4 regions of the Vibrio sp. 1288 genome follow, and region 2 is predicted to be linked to each of the others. Evidence: predicted binding sites of a transcription regulator. Region 2 holds the regulator's gene; each other region holds the start of a gene.
The links. The regulator PurR, encoded in region 2, represses purine synthesis genes. The targets are predictions, from matches to a motif close to TNANGNAAACGTTTNCNTNA.
Positions count from the first base shown of each region.

Region 1 (3,802 bases), on a different contig from region 2:
CAGAGGCGCAGTCACAAGAGCAACACGCTTGCCCTGAATGTGGCAAAGGACATTTGGTTGGGCGTAAAACCCGATTTGGAAAAACATTCTACGCGTGTGACAACTACCCTAAATGCAAATTTGCTGTGAACCTTGCTCCGGTCAAGGGGCGATGCGAAGAGTGTGGTTTTACTCTGTTGGTGGAGAAGAAACTCGCCAGTGGTGTGAAATTGCAATGTGCTAATCGTAAGTGTCAGCACACCCAGCAAGGGTAAATATATCAAAGGAATTAAAAAGGGTCGCATCGTGCGACCCTTTTGCTATTTATTCCGCTGCTTTTCTATGCTTGCCACTGCTTGGCAAATTCATGTACGGCAGGGAAAGCCTGTTCATCCAATACGTCTGCTAATGCACAAAGTTTACGATTAAGTTCGCCAGTGTAGTCACCACATACGTTGATGTGTCCCATCTTGCGACCCGCACGTTTTTCTTTGCCGTACCAATGAATGTGGCAACCATCCATCGCTAGCAATGCTTCTGGTAGTGTGTCTTCACCAAGAATATTAATCATCGAGGTTTCACGAACCAACTTCGTGCTACCCAAAGGCATGCCGCACACGGCGCGTAGATGATTCTCAAATTGACAGGTTTCTGCACCCTGTTGAGTCCAATGACCAGAGTTGTGTACGCGTGGTGCGATTTCATTGACTAGCAAAGTACCGTCAACATCGAAGAACTCCAGCGTTAGCACACCAACGTAATTCAAGCTGTTGGCAACGGCCGTGAACATCTGTTTTGCTTGCTCTTGCAACTCTGGTGCATCAATCGCAGTAGAAAGGCTCAATACACCATTGGTGTGGACGTTCTCTGCCAGAGGGTACACTTCAACGCTGCCATCTTTACCGCGAGCACCAACCAGTGAAACTTCGCGGTTAAAAGGGACAAATTCCTCAGCAACAATCGCTTGAGTTGGTGTTGCGGCAATGCACTCTGCCATCTCAGTCCAAATGTCGTCGACTTGAGAAGCTTCTTTTAAGCGCCATTGACCTTTACCATCGTAACCACCCAATGCACTTTTCAGAACCATTGGCATACCAACGTGTTCAATTGCGCGGTCAAAGTCTTCACGAGTTTCAATGACGTAGTATTTCGCGTTGCGCACGCCAGCATCATCAAGCAGTGCTTTTTCAATACGGCGATCACCACCTGCTTTGATGGCTTGCGTACTTGGTAGGAACTTGCCGCTCGCTTCGCAAACCTTGAGCTCGTCATGTGGAATATGCTCGAACTCGGCAGTAATCACGTCAACTTGCGTAATCGCATTTTCCAAGCCATGGCCAAGTACCTGTTGAGTTAAAGGGTGAACGACATCACCGCTGCTGACATCGTAAGCTGAAATTTGAATATTCAGTGGCGCACCAGCCAGAGACATCATACGAGCCAACTGACCCGCACCAAGAACCAGTACATGCATCTGATTAATCCTCTGCAGGGTTTGGATTTGCGAGAACTGTTTCCGTTTGCTCATTACGGAATGCTTCTACCTTCGCCATGATGTTTTCATCATGAGTGCCTAGGATTTGCGCTGCTAGGATACCGGCGTTTGCTGCGCCCGCTTCGCCAATCGCCAATGTACCAACCGCAATTCCCTTTGGCATCTGTACAATAGAAAGCAATGAATCCATACCTTTCAGTGCACGAGACTGAACGGGAACCCCAAGCACTGGCAAACTAGTAAACGCCGCCGCCATACCAGGTAGGTGGGCTGCACCACCTGCGCCTGCGATGATAACTTTGATGCCGCGTTCTTTTGCGCCACTGGCGTAGTCAGCCAGTAATTGAGGAGTTCGGTGTGCTGACACGACTTTTGTTTCGTAAGGCACGCCAAATTGATCTAGCATGTCCGCTGCTAGTTTCATGGTTGGCCAATCGGATTTAGAACCCATGATGATACCGACTTTCATCTCAAACTCCTTTAAGCTGCAAAAATTAGGTGAGCTATAAATTTGTGCGCATTATACGGGGATTTTTATCTCAAGCAAACGTTTGCGTCTTGTTGTTGGCGCTATTGATACATTTTATAAAAAAATTGCTTTAGTGTCTGAGAATGAATATTTGTACACTTAGTGAAAACAACACAGTCAAACAAATAGGAAGTAATCGGTGGATAACTTTGAACAAGTGCTCAACGCACTCAAGCAAGGCGAAGTGATTGCCTATCCAACAGAAGGGGTTTTTGGTGTCGGATGTGATCCAGATAACCCAGAAGCAATTCAAAAGCTATTAGAGCTCAAGCAGCGTCCGGTAGAAAAAGGGCTGATTCTCATCGCTGCAAGTTACGATCAGCTCTTGCCTTATATTGATGAATCTCAGTTGACTGAAGAACAATTACAGACTGTTCATGCCACTTGGCCAGGCCCATACACTTGGATCATGCCAGCGAGCGATAAAGTATCCAACTGGGTTTCAGGGCAGTTTGATTCAATTGCGGTTCGTGTGACTGATCATCCTTTGGTGCAAAAAATGTGTAATGCATTCGGAAAGCCGTTAACCTCTACCAGCGCGAATCTTTCCGGCTTACCACCGTGTATGACCACGGAAGAAGTCGAAGAACAGTTGGGTGATAAGCTGGTCGCCATTCTTCGTGGCGAGACCAGCGGTCGTGATAAACCCAGCGAGATTCGTGACGCCAAAACTTCACAAATATTAAGACAGGGTTAACCCTGCTAGCCAGCCATCATTAGGTTTCACGTAATAGGTAATAACGTATGTCAGCGATCGATAAGCACGCCGTAAAGCAGTTCTTGATGTCACTTCAGGACTCCATTTGTCAGCAGTTAGAACAAGAAGATGGAAAGGCCGTCTTTGTCGAGGATGCATGGCATCGTGAACCGGGCGAACGTCTTGGTGGCGGTGGGCGCTCACGTGTTATGCGTGATGGCCTTGTTTTCGAGCAGGGAGGCGTGAACTTCTCGCATGTGGAAGGGAAAGAAATGCCAGCATCTGCGACAGCGCATCGTCCAGAGCTAGCGGGTCGTCGTTTTGAAGCGATGGGTGTTTCTTTGGTTATTCACCCTAAAAACCCTTATGTACCGACTTCACACGCCAATGTCCGCTTCTTTATTGCAGAAAAAGATGGCGAAGACCCAATTTGGTGGTTTGGTGGTGGTTTTGACCTAACGCCGTTCTATCCATTTGAAGAAGATTGCCAATCATGGCACGACACTGCAAAACTGCTTTGTGCGCCATTTGGTGACGATGTTTACCAAGAGCATAAAGCATGGTGTGACAAATACTTCTTCCTACCACATCGTAATGAAACTCGCGGTGTTGGCGGTTTGTTCTTTGATGATCTAAACCAGTGGGAATTTGATAAGTGTTTTGCTTACATCAAAGCTGTCGGTGAAGGCTATTGCCAGGCTTATTTGCCGATCGTTTCTCGTCGTAAAGAGATCGAGTATGGTGAGCGTGAGCGTGAATTCCAACTATATCGTCGCGGCCGTTACGTAGAGTTCAACTTAGTGTATGACCGTGGCACCTTATTTGGTTTACAAAGCGGTGGGCGTACTGAGTCGATTCTGATGTCAATGCCGCCGCTCGCTCGCTGGGAGTACTGCTACGAGCCAGAAGCGGGATCGCCAGAAGCTGAGCTTTACGAGCGATACCTAACGCCCCGAGAGTGGTAAGCACGGAATCTCCTTTTCTATATAGATAGATAGTGATAGGGTCATCTGTAATCAGGTGGCCCTGTTTTCTCTATATCTAAGTAAGGAACAAAGGTAAGGAAATGACCCAGCAAATCGATCGCTATGCCGTGTTTGGT
Region 1 covers NZ_JAWPOX010000022.1:76,147-79,948, forward strand. The annotation lists gene R8O11_RS16630 (type I DNA topoisomerase) at 1-254, shown strand, start outside; gene R8O11_RS16635 (5-(carboxyamino)imidazole ribonucleotide synthase) at 320-1,453, opposite strand; gene purE (5-(carboxyamino)imidazole ribonucleotide mutase) at 1,458-1,943, opposite strand; gene R8O11_RS16645 (L-threonylcarbamoyladenylate synthase) at 2,143-2,700, shown strand; gene hemF (oxygen-dependent coproporphyrinogen oxidase) at 2,748-3,665, shown strand; gene aroE (shikimate dehydrogenase) at 3,767-3,802, shown strand, end outside.
Region 1: purE (5-(carboxyamino)imidazole ribonucleotide mutase) is a predicted target of PurR. The motif match lies at 2,014-2,033, and genes of this name have one in related genera.

Region 2 (3,802 bases):
GTGATGATTGGAAATAGTCCCAATAGCGCAAAAGACGCTAATACTGCGGGTGAAACAATGCCCGATAGGCTTTCAATTGTTGCTAATTGAGTACCTGCATTCAGATATACGGCTGTGCCTGGCAGCATACCTATTTGGCTAGTGAGATAAAATCGACCTACAGACATCGGTGTTAAGCCCATCAGTAAGTTGATTAGAAAGAAAGGGAATACAGGGATTAGACGCAAGGAAAATAGATAAAAAGCTCCGTCTTTTTCGACACCTTGATTAATTGCGTTGAGTTTATTTCCGAATTTGTTTTGTACCCAGTCACGCAATAAGTATCGGCTGCTCAAGAAGGCCAGTGTTGCCCCCATAGTGCTAGCGAAAGAAACCAGTAGCAAGCTTGTCCAAAAACCAAATAAGGCTGCACCAAGTAAGGTGACTACTGCCGCTCCTGGGATAGAAAAAGCGGTAATTGCAATGTAGGTAAAAAAGTAAATCGCAGCCGAGAATACAAAATTCTGATCGATGTATGTAGTTAGTGCTTCTTGTTGGGCTTTTGCATTCTCTAAGGTTAAATACTGGCCAAAGTTAATACCTAAAAAGACGATAGCCGCTAGTAGGATGAGACCTAATATCAGTTTCTTATTCATAATTTTGATTCCAATTTGGGATATATGTAATAAGACAGTAGGAAAACCGAAAAAATTTCACAAAAAAACCGCAGATTAGACTGCGGTTTTACAAGATAGTTTTTAGGCCGACTTTTATTGGAGGCCGTTCATCAACTCATCTCGGCGAGCTTGAGGTACCACACTCCAATGAGTGCCGTTGATAGCACCTTCTAGTGCCCATAGCAACTCAATGTTGACGGTTGCAGAGTGCGTATCTCTTATCGCTTTATAGGCGTTAAGCGCACCTTCCTCTTCAAGCTTCTCTACGGATTCGATGCCGGCTTTTTTTAGCATGCGCTCGGTAGCCAGTCGTAAGTTAGGCAAATCTTTCAAACGGTTAGGCTTTGTACTTGCTTGCTGTTCTTTCTCAAGCTTTGCCTTTTTCAATGATTGATTCGCTACTTCGATTAAGCGTTCGCTTGATTCCCATAAATCGCTGGAAATAGCGTAGTACTTTGTAACGACTGGAAAGCCACGTTTTTTATAAACGTAAGGCTTTAGCCCTTGTTTCTCGAAGTCAGATGAAGTTTTTTGGTCTGCTCTGATATGAAGCTGATTGTTTACCACTAGTGCAAACATTGTTTCATCAGCGAATAGTCCGAAGCCACCAAACATTGAGCGCGACTTGATATTACCAAGTGCCTCAAATAGCTTCATAGAGTCTTTGAGTATCGGTTTATCCATGTTTTGTTATCTCGGTGTAATTAATATTACGCCACCAAAAGTCAGGTCCGAGAGAGTAGCAAACATGCGTAAAAACAATGTCATTACAGAGTAAAGTCATTGCTTACACACTTGCCATCGGTAACCCCGCTACCTTCCATATCGTAATATGGTTCAGGCCGGAGGCTTTGCGTCCCACTCTTTCGAATGGTTTGCCCTGTGCGTGACACAATGAGCATACTTCTTATATTGAATTAACATCACGGTTTAGCGTTAAAAGTGTGATTTCGGTTCAATAAAAATGATAGATTGAATGCTCTATTTTGCATATGGAAAGGTGCAAATTGGCCTTTGAAAAGGAGTTCTTAATATATATTACATTTATATAAAACAGGGAGTTAACGTTAGTCAATTGTTATTAGAGTGGTGTGAAGTATTAGAGAATGCTTAATTTTTCCAAAAAAATAAGCGCCCCTGTAGAGCGCTTATTTAACACGGTTAAATACAGTGAAATTTAGTTCATTTTTTTCACAGTATTTCGAATTACAAGCTCAGGTTGCATTTCGAAAATTCGTTTTTCGTGTTCTTTATCTTTGATACGCTCAAGTAGAATTTCGAATGCATTTTTACCAACACGACGTTTAGGTTGGTGGATAGTCGTTAGCGGTGGAGAGAAGTATTCCGCAAGCTCGATGTTGTCGTAGCCGATCACTGAAATATCTTCAGGAATTTTGATCCCGTTTTGTTGCAAGCGGCTCATTAGGCCTAGAGCCATTGTGTCGTTAAAACAGAATACCGCCGTCGGGCGCTTGTCCATTGCGGTAATTTTATCTGCAACTAATACGGCCGTATCACATTCAAAGTTACCTTCAAGGATCCAGTCTTCATTTACAGCTAGGTTCGCTTCGCTCATTGCGCGACGGAAACCTGCAATGCGCTCTTGGCAAGCAAGCTTTTCAAAATGACCGCTTAGACAAGCGATATCCGTATGACCATTGTCAATCAGATGTTTGGTTGCAATGTAGCCACCTTCTTCTGAGTTATCCATGATCTTGTCTGCTTGTGAGCTCTCTGGGCCCCAATCCATGACCACTTTAGGAATGTCCGCATGACGGTCAAGCATCTCTTTTAGTTCTTCGGTTAAGTCAGAACACATCACTAGGATGCCATCAACGCGCTTTTCAGCCAGCATACGAATGTAATCGCGTTGTTTTTCGTAAATCCCGCCTGTGTTACATAAAATCAGAGTATAGCCTTGGCGGTAACAGTAGCTCTCAACGCCATCAATCACTTCTGAGAAAAATAGGTTAGTTGATTGAGTTACTAACATGCCAATCGTACGAGTTGAGTTGCATTTTAGGCTGCGTGCAACGGCACTTGGCGCGTAATTCAGCTCGTCAACGGCTTTCATTACTTTTTCTTGCGTTGCTTCTGCAACGAAACGCGTTTTATTGATAACGTGCGAAACTGTCGTAGTGGAAACGCCGGCTAAGCGAGCAACGTCTTTTATCGTGGCCATAAATGGTGTCCTGTATCGAGCTACTGAAATATGTCGTATTGGATGTACCTGATGCTCTAATGGTTTCACACCTAGCAATATAAAATTGGCGCTAAGTGTCTCGGCAGCGGTTGATCCAAGTGCGACAAAAGGGTACGTAGCAGCATCGGTCGATGAATTTTATCTTTTTTCTATCTGATGAGAAATTGCCATCAACCTGTTAAGAAAACACAAAAACCGCTATATTTCAGCGGTTTACATATAAATCATATTTAATCGTTTGCGCTCACATTTTAGCCCTATGTGGACTGACTAGCAATGTTTTCAGCAAGAGATTTGTGTATTTGAAGTCACATTTTGACTGCTAAATAACCAAGCGTCTTTGCGCTAAGTTAAGGCAAACGAATATTATACCCAAGTTACTTACAATTGGTCACTTTCAGGCATACAGGAAGCCCGATAGGCAGGCTCCCTAAAAATAGGCGGCAATTATTCACCAAGAAGGTAGGCGCTGTCTAGTTTACAAAATGCAACTAATAGTTTCGCGACACTCGAGTAAAATCCAAATTCGTCGAATTTTTTACATTTGTCTGAAAACTGAGGTAACCAAGACATCAATTGTTGCTGGATAAAGTCGTTTTGTTTAACGAAGGCTTCTTCCATGTGTTTTTCTTGTTCAAGCTCGTTTGAGCGGATAATCATGTTCCCGAGAAAGTCGAGCTCAACGGCTAAGTGATCCGCAGGTTCCTTTAGGTTTTCGTCTACTTGAACGCCAAATTCAGCCATCAACTTTTCCATTTCCTCAGCTGGCTTGTCATTCAGTAAACCTGATTCACCAATGTACATGGATGCGTAAGGAAGAGCGCCGTATTTTTCTGTCTTCAAAAACAGTTCACAAAAGTCAGCTGCAAGCTCTAGTTGTGCATCTTCACGATCTTGTAACCGATTCAATGCATCAACTAGGCTATCAACGGCTGGTTTTAGC
Region 2 covers NZ_JAWPOX010000006.1:53,835-57,636, forward strand. The annotation lists gene R8O11_RS06400 (TVP38/TMEM64 family protein) at 1-635, opposite strand, end outside; gene R8O11_RS06405 (TfoX/Sxy family DNA transformation protein) at 750-1,340, opposite strand; cyclic di-GMP riboswitch class I at 1,457-1,546, opposite strand; gene purR (HTH-type transcriptional repressor PurR) at 1,834-2,838, opposite strand; gene torD (molecular chaperone TorD) at 3,307-3,802, opposite strand, start outside.

Region 3 (3,802 bases), on a different contig from region 2:
AAGTTCGGTTATGGCCACGATGTTTCAATTGTTTACTGCCACTGAAGAACAAAAAACAGAGGCGTTATTAGCAGTAAACTCTGCGATTACGGGTTACCTCTCTGACCCAAGTTCAGATACCATTTCTCTCCCGTATAACCTAGATGCATGGGATGGTTACTACGTTGAGCGAGAGAAAGTTTATCAACTGGCCAAAGCCAGCAGTGGTAACTTTGTCTGCTTGGCAGGAGATACGCACAACGCATGGGCAAGTGAGCTTAAAGACATATCTAAGCATCCTATCGGGGTAGAGTTTGCGACTAGCTCTGTGAGTTCCCCTGGGTTAGAGGCCTACCTCGCGTTAGACCCTGTCGCGATCGCTCAAATGGAATACACGCTGCCGCACTTAGTGTCAGAATTACAGTGGGCAGACATCAAACAGCGTGGCTTTATGCGCGTTACTTTTACGCCCGGCAAGGCAGAGTCGACCTGGTATTTCGTATCAACGATTAAAGACAAAACATATCAGGTGACGACCAAGTCAGCCTCTACAACAGATGGCACTACGTTAAATATCGGCTAAACTGAGCCTAATACGAAAAAAGTCCGCAAGCTAGTGCGGACTTTTTATTGGAAAGCGTTTAGCAATCTAGCGACAGTGCTAGTCAATCAATCCGTATTCTTTGCTCAGAACTTCGATGATTTCCGCTTTCGGATTCTCACTCAAATGAATCGGCTTGCCTGTAATCTTCTCGGCAATACCAATGTAGGTGCTCGAAATCGCCATCAAAGATTCGACGGGTAAAGCATTATCACGAGCGAGAGCTTCGCGCTCAGGCATACGTTCTTTGTTTAGCAAGATATCTGGGTCAGGGAAGTGGTTAAGTAGGAACTGGCGGAAACCTTCTTTTGAGTTCTCTACGATGTGACCTGCTTGGTACTCTTTAGCATCCCATATACGAGACGAGTCTGGTGTACCCACTTCATCCATGTAAATCAGCTTTTCATTGCCAGCAGCATCATGAACATAACCAAATTCGAATTTGGTATCGACAAAGATTTGGTCTATTTCTTCTAACGCTTGGCTGATAACGTTAAAGCCTTCTTTCAGCAATTTTTCGTAGAGTGCGATATCGTCAGCGCTTGAGAAGTTAAATGCTTCGTAGTTGTCTACGATGTTTTGACGAGTAATATTCACGTCATCCGCTTCTGGCACACCGGGAATGCCTTTTAGAATGCCTTTTGTGGATGGGGTCATTAGCAACTCTGGCAGTGCTTTGTCTTTTTCTAACCCTTCAGGAAGTTGGATTCCACAAAACTCGCGCTCGCCATTTGCGTAAGCGCGCCACATCGAACCCGTGATGTATTTGCGGCAGATGGCTTCGATTTTTACCGGTTTGGCTTTTTGTACAATCCAAACAAAAGGGTGAGGAATGTCTAGAATATGGCTATCTGCTAAGCCATTTTCTTTGAACAGTTTGAACCAGTGATTAGAAATCGCATTAAGCGCAGCCCCTTTACCCGGGACACCATTAAGACCACCTTCAGCATGCCAAATACAATCGAATGCAGAGATTCGGTCGCTAATCACCATGATAGCCAAAGGCGCATCTGGAGCGACATTGTATCCTTTTTCTTTGATCAGTCGGGCGCTGTCTTCTTCAGTTAACCAGTAAACTGAACGAACTTTTCCACTATGAACGGGTTTATGGGTGCGAATTGGCAGGTCGTCATTGACGGCAAGTACTTGATTAGCAAGGCTCATTGCGACATTCCTATCATCTTAATCAAACGTCAGAAAGAGAAGATATTCAGCAAAATGTGGGCGCTGAATAAATCGAATGTGGGCATCATACCAGAACTATTTTAACTCGCCAGAGAAAAAGCAAACGTTTGCCTGTTTTCTTTAATACTAAAAAAGCCCCCTTAAAAAGGAGGCGAGATGCAGGATGGATAACGTCGAACTTATTAGTGGTACTTATTAACTCTGCCTTCGACGAAAAAGACTTCACACTGATAGCGCTGCGCCATGTCGCGCAACATAGATTGATTCATAAGTGCAATTTTATTGGATGCGACAACAGCACTGGCATTGCCTGAGCGGATGGCTTTTATCACGATCTCGACTTCTGAAAGCTGTTGAGAGGGCTTCATTTGAATAACGTTTTTACAGCAAATATTAGAAGCAGTGAGTTGTTCAAAGTCTGGACGAGGGCAGTCTGCTGTAAACAAAATCCATTGTTTCTGCTGCGATAAAACAGCCAGCTTAGATAGAAGCTGATCCGAAACGGCCATGGGCTTAGTTGCTTGTGCCAATACGTTGTAACGAGAGTATGTATGAGATTGACTTTGTAACTGCATCTTACTGTTCCTTTATACATGCTGTATGTGTATACAGTAGTTTGTTTTGGTGACCTGATCAACCAGTTTCTCAAAAGTTATTTGCGGTTTTTTGAGAAGGAAATAAAAGGATTTGATTCTAAGTGATTGAATTTATGTGGTTGTTTTTCATTTTTGATATGTATAACATCAATTTAAAAATGTGAGGTGAGTAGAAAGTTGGACGAGAGACATACAGGGGTTTACTACTGTATATACAGGTGTTTTTCACGGACAGTGGTTTGTATACAGTGGAAGAGGGCTGATAACCGATGCGACATGCTATGTAGGATAGGAGGGAATACGAGATAGAGATTGGAAATAGGCTTGGGCGATCAAAAAAGCGCCTTATAAAAGGCGCTTTTGAAAATCAGTTCCATTGATTCCGTCTTGCTTAGCTCGCTCGTTGCAAACGTTCGCGCATTTGCAATTCGCCTTGGTTAAATAGGCGCACGTCGATTTTCGCCATATCGTAACAAGCTTTACATGAGTAGTGGTGCTTGCCATCTAAATAATCGTGACGAGTTACAAGACTAGGTTTTTTACACCAATCACAGGTGCCTTCTTCAGTGAACATTGATTTTCTCCCCACCTAGATTAATTTGAGTCGTTAGGTGTTATTTTGCGCCGGGCATTATGGCATAAAAGCGCGACTTAAGTTAAATGTCTGTTAATTTGTTTGAGAGGGAGATCGATTGCGGCGCTTGATTATATAGGTCTAAAAGCATGCTAGCCAAAGTATCCTGACCTATTTTTACTGTTTTGTAACATTTTGTGAGACGAGCTTAAAGGCATGATTGAGTCGCTTCATTTCTTCTTCACTGCCTCTTGTGTCAGGATGATAAAGCTTTGATAGCTGTCTATAGCGTAGCTTGATTGCTTGTAAATCAGGGATGTGTTGTGGTGTGTAGCCAAACATAGCACACGCGACGCTTAGCTTATGGTTCTCTGCCTGGGTTTTGGATTTCTTAAATTCTTTGAATACTTTCTCTAGCTGGCGTTTCAGTTGCTTGTTCGTAAACTCTAGCTCTTTTATTTTTTTCGCCATTCGTTGATTTTGGCTTTCCTCTTTGGCTTCAAGCGCTTTTCTATTCTGCTTAAGTTTCTTGATTACGAGAAAACTTAAGCCGCTGATGATGAGTATCGCCGCTAGCCAGATCAGCCATAAAAACGGCGAGTGTTCTACTTTGGGGTTTGCAACTGTGCTTTTCTCTTCCTGTGCTTGCTCAGCCTTTTTATCGAGCGACTTTATTTGCGAGACTTGTTTAGCTCGCAGTTGGTTGAAGCGCAGCTCTAACAGTTGATTATAAGCTTGTTCTGCTGCTGGATTATGCTGAGAAGCCATTTGATACAAGGCTTCAGTCAATTGAGAAGTTGTGACCTTATCTGGATTGCGCTGAATAAAATCGGCGAGAAGAAAGCCACGATCGGTTGGGTCATTGAG
Region 3 covers NZ_JAWPOX010000028.1:36,283-40,084, reverse strand. The annotation lists gene R8O11_RS18345 (alkaline phosphatase D family protein) at 1-562, shown strand, start outside; gene R8O11_RS18340 (phosphoribosylaminoimidazolesuccinocarboxamide synthase) at 641-1,744, opposite strand; gene R8O11_RS18335 (SulA-like leucine-rich domain-containing protein) at 1,948-2,340, opposite strand; gene R8O11_RS18330 (hypothetical protein) at 2,753-2,935, opposite strand; gene R8O11_RS18325 (J domain-containing protein) at 3,113-3,802, opposite strand, start outside.
Region 3: R8O11_RS18340 (phosphoribosylaminoimidazolesuccinocarboxamide synthase) is a predicted target of PurR. The motif match lies at 1,861-1,880, and genes of this name have one in related genera.

Region 4 (3,802 bases), on a different contig from region 2:
CTGATTGATGAATTAAACAATGATGATGAAATTGACGGCATTCTAGTGCAATTACCCCTTCCTGCGGGCATAGACACAACACATGTTTTAGAGCGCATTCACCCAGAGAAGGACGTGGATGGCTTCCACCCTTATAACGTTGGCCGTCTTGCGCAACGTATTCCAAAGCTTCGCTCTTGCACGCCAAAGGGCATCATTACCCTACTCGACCGTTACAACATTGAGCTACGTGGTAAGCATGCGGTTGTGGTTGGCGCATCAAACATTGTTGGTCGTCCAATGACACTTGAGCTGCTGCTTGCGGGCTGCACAACAACAACATGTCACCGTTTTACCAAAGACCTAGAGAGTCATGTGCGTCAAGCTGACGTTGTCGTGGTTGCGGTTGGTAAACCTAACTTCATCCCTGGTGAGTGGATTAAAAAAGGCGCAGTGGTGGTCGATGTCGGTATTAACCGTCTTGATTCAGGCAAACTAGTTGGCGACGTGGAATACGACAAAGCACGTGAAAGTGCGAGCTTTATTACTCCTGTTCCTGGTGGCGTTGGCCCAATGACCGTCGCAAGTTTAATTGAGAACACGATGCTCGCTTGCGAACAGTTCCACACAGACAAATAACGTAAATTTCAGATACGAAAAAGGCTCCGCAAGGAGCCTTTTTGCTAATTGTTGATATCTATTTCAATTACAGACTTAAAATCACGCCCGCAATAGAAGCGCTCATTAAGTTCGCCATGACACCAGCGATAATCGCACGGAAACCATGCTTAGAAACAAATGCACGCTTTTCTGGTACCAAAGAGCCCAACCCACCAATCAGCATCGCCATGCTTGAGATATTTGCAAAGCCACACAAAGCAAACGTCACGATTGCTTGTGAGTGTTCACTAAGTTGAGACTTCACTTCTGCAAGCTGGATGAAAGCGACGAACTCATTCACCACAATCTTGTTACCAATCAGCGAGCCTGCTGTGGTTGCTTCTTGCCATGGTATACCCAACAACCAAGCGACTGGCGCAAACACAAAACCTAGGATGAGCTCAAAACTTAATGGTGTCCCAATCAGATCACCTATCCAGCCTAACATGCCGTTTAGCATTGCAATGACACTAATAAACGCCAGTAACGTACCACCGACCGATACAGCAATGCGTACACCCGCCATGGCACCATCGGCTAATGCTTCTACTACGTTGGTTGCACGTGGAATTTCAACTTGGCTAATGTCGATATCTGCTGCTTTATCCGTATCTTCTGGCATTAAAATTTTTGCCATCAACAAGCCGGCAGGTGCCGACATAAATGCAGCAGCAATAAGATAGTTGAGGTCGACACCCAGTGATGCGTAACCAACCAACGTTCCGCCAGCAACTGACGCTAAACCACCTGTCATAACTGCAAAGAACTGCGAGTCAGTCATGTGTTTTAGGTAAGGCTTTACCATTAATGGTGCTTCAATGGTGCCAACAAAGATATTCGCCGTAGCAGACAAAGACTCAGCACGACCGATACCCAGCAGCTTTTGAATACCACCACCGATAAAGTTAATGATTTTTGGCATCACACCAATGTGATAAAGACCTGAGATAAGAGAGGAGAAGAAAACGATGATACCCAGAACATTGATCGCAAAGGTGAAGCCCCCTGTCGCCAAATTACCGAATAAAAACGCAATGCCCTCTTGACCATAGTTGATCAAATTCGACACAACACTGCTCACTGAATTCAGCGCATCTCGTCCTGCTGGTACATATAAAACCAACAACGCAAACAGTACCTGCAAAGCAAACGCAAACGACACCGTTCTCAGCTTTATATTTTTTCTATTTGTAGAAAGTAGCCATGCTAGGAATAGTATGGCTACGATACCAATAATTGAGTTCATAAAATGAATCCGACAGAAGGGGGATATAGAAGGCACCGGATTGTATAGCGGACTCAAAATGCTGCAAGTTGAGGATGTTAACAGTGTGAAAAGTTTAAGCGACCAATAACTGACCAACAAAATAACCAATTGAATTTATTGAAGATAAACGTTTGCTTATTTTAATTGTTTCCATATGGAAAATATGTTTCTGATTCAGGAAAAATTTTTGTGAAGTGAATCACCTTATGTGTCGTTCTACAACGTCATTGATCCTGTTATTTAGGAATAGAGATGTAAGGCGCCAAACGTTGGTCCCAATGACAAGGGTTGCCGATCTTCTGTTTGATAAAGTTAATCACTGCGGATATTTTTTTTGGCATATGCTGGCGGCTTGGGTATACCGCATAAAACGGCATCGACTGGCTGGCTTTCCAATCAGGTAACAGCTGTATTAACTTACCCGTTCTGAACTCATCACCCAGCAAGTAAGTGGCAAGGTAGGCAATACCCCAACCTGCAATAGCCGCATCCCGAACGGCTTCTGCCAGATCTACTGAATAGTTACCCGAGACTTTTACGTTCAATTCTTGCTGATCTTTGGTAAACGCCCACCCCGTATAGTCACGCTCCCAGCTTCTGTATATGAGGCAGTTGTGAGCAGATAGGTCATCCGGTTCTGTTGGCGTGTCATGTTTCAATAAGTAATCTGGCGATGCCGCAACAACAAACTGGCAATCCGTCAAACGCTGCGCAATGTAACCTTCAGGCAAATGCTCGTTGTTGGTTACCCATAAATCGAGCCCTTCGGCTAACATATCGACCTTATAGTCAAACAGATGTACTTCCACTTGAAGTTGAGGATACAGTTCGCGTAACTCTTGAATCGCTGGAATAATGTGTAAGGTACCAAATGATTGCGACAACCCAAGACGTACCAAACCTGCTACTTCATCCCGCTGGGTTTCCATCTCTAATGTGGCGCTGCTCACCGCTTGTACCACTTGCTCACAGTGATGAAAAAAGGTTTTCCCTGCCTCAGTCGGCGTAAAGCTTCGCGTAGTGCGTTGAACAAGCTTGATACCAAGAGACGCTTCTAACTGACTCAACTGTTTACTCACATGAGACACCGACACGCCTAAGCTCTTTGCAGCAGCTGTGAAGCTTTTGTGTTTAAGAAGAGCGGAGAAAATCACCATTTGTGCGGCACGTTCAGATAACACGCTTTACCTCGATTTGGTTATAGAAAAAACAAAGGGCTCCGAAGAGCCCTTGTATTGAAGACTGAATGCCAAATTGTTTGATGGCAGATCAGTATTTAATGCGGTCAGCCAAGTGACTCACAGCAAGTGCGAAGTAGTAAGAGCGGTTCCACTTCATCAATACGTTGTAGTTATTGTAAACCAGATACGTACGACCATTCTCGTCGTCCGGCATGATCAACCATGCTTTGATGTCTTCATCCAGTTTTGGCAACGGGCTACCGTCATATTTTGTGATACCTAATTGGCTCCACTCTTGAAGGTATTTGCCTTTTTCAGCCGTGCGCCCTTCTAGGCTGCGATCAATATTTTTAGGAACCTTAACTTGGCGACCCCAAGTATATTTATCATCCCAACCAGACTTGCTCAAATAGTTAGCGGTTGATGCAAACACGTCCGCTTCAGATTGCCATATGTCTTTTTTACCATCACCGTTGCCGTCAGCAGCAAAACGAAGGAAAGAGCTTGGCATAAACTGGCATTGACCCATCGCACCAGCCCATGAGCCTTTAAAGTTCTCTAGCTCAATATGGCCTTGATCGAGGATCTGAAGTGCCGACATAGTCTCTTTACGGAAAAACTCTTCACGACGGCCTTCAAATGCCATTGTGGATAGTGCATCAATCACTTTAAAGTTGCCGGTAAACTTACCAAAGTTACTTTCAACTCCCCAAAG
Region 4 covers NZ_JAWPOX010000010.1:83,891-87,692, reverse strand. The annotation lists gene folD (bifunctional methylenetetrahydrofolate dehydrogenase/methenyltetrahydrofolate cyclohydrolase FolD) at 1-618, shown strand, start outside; gene R8O11_RS09755 (NupC/NupG family nucleoside CNT transporter) at 686-1,885, opposite strand; gene R8O11_RS09750 (LysR family transcriptional regulator) at 2,143-3,087, opposite strand; gene R8O11_RS09745 (lytic transglycosylase domain-containing protein) at 3,176-3,802, opposite strand, start outside.
Region 4: R8O11_RS09755 (NupC/NupG family nucleoside CNT transporter) is a predicted target of PurR. The motif match lies at 2,026-2,045, and genes of this name have one in related genera.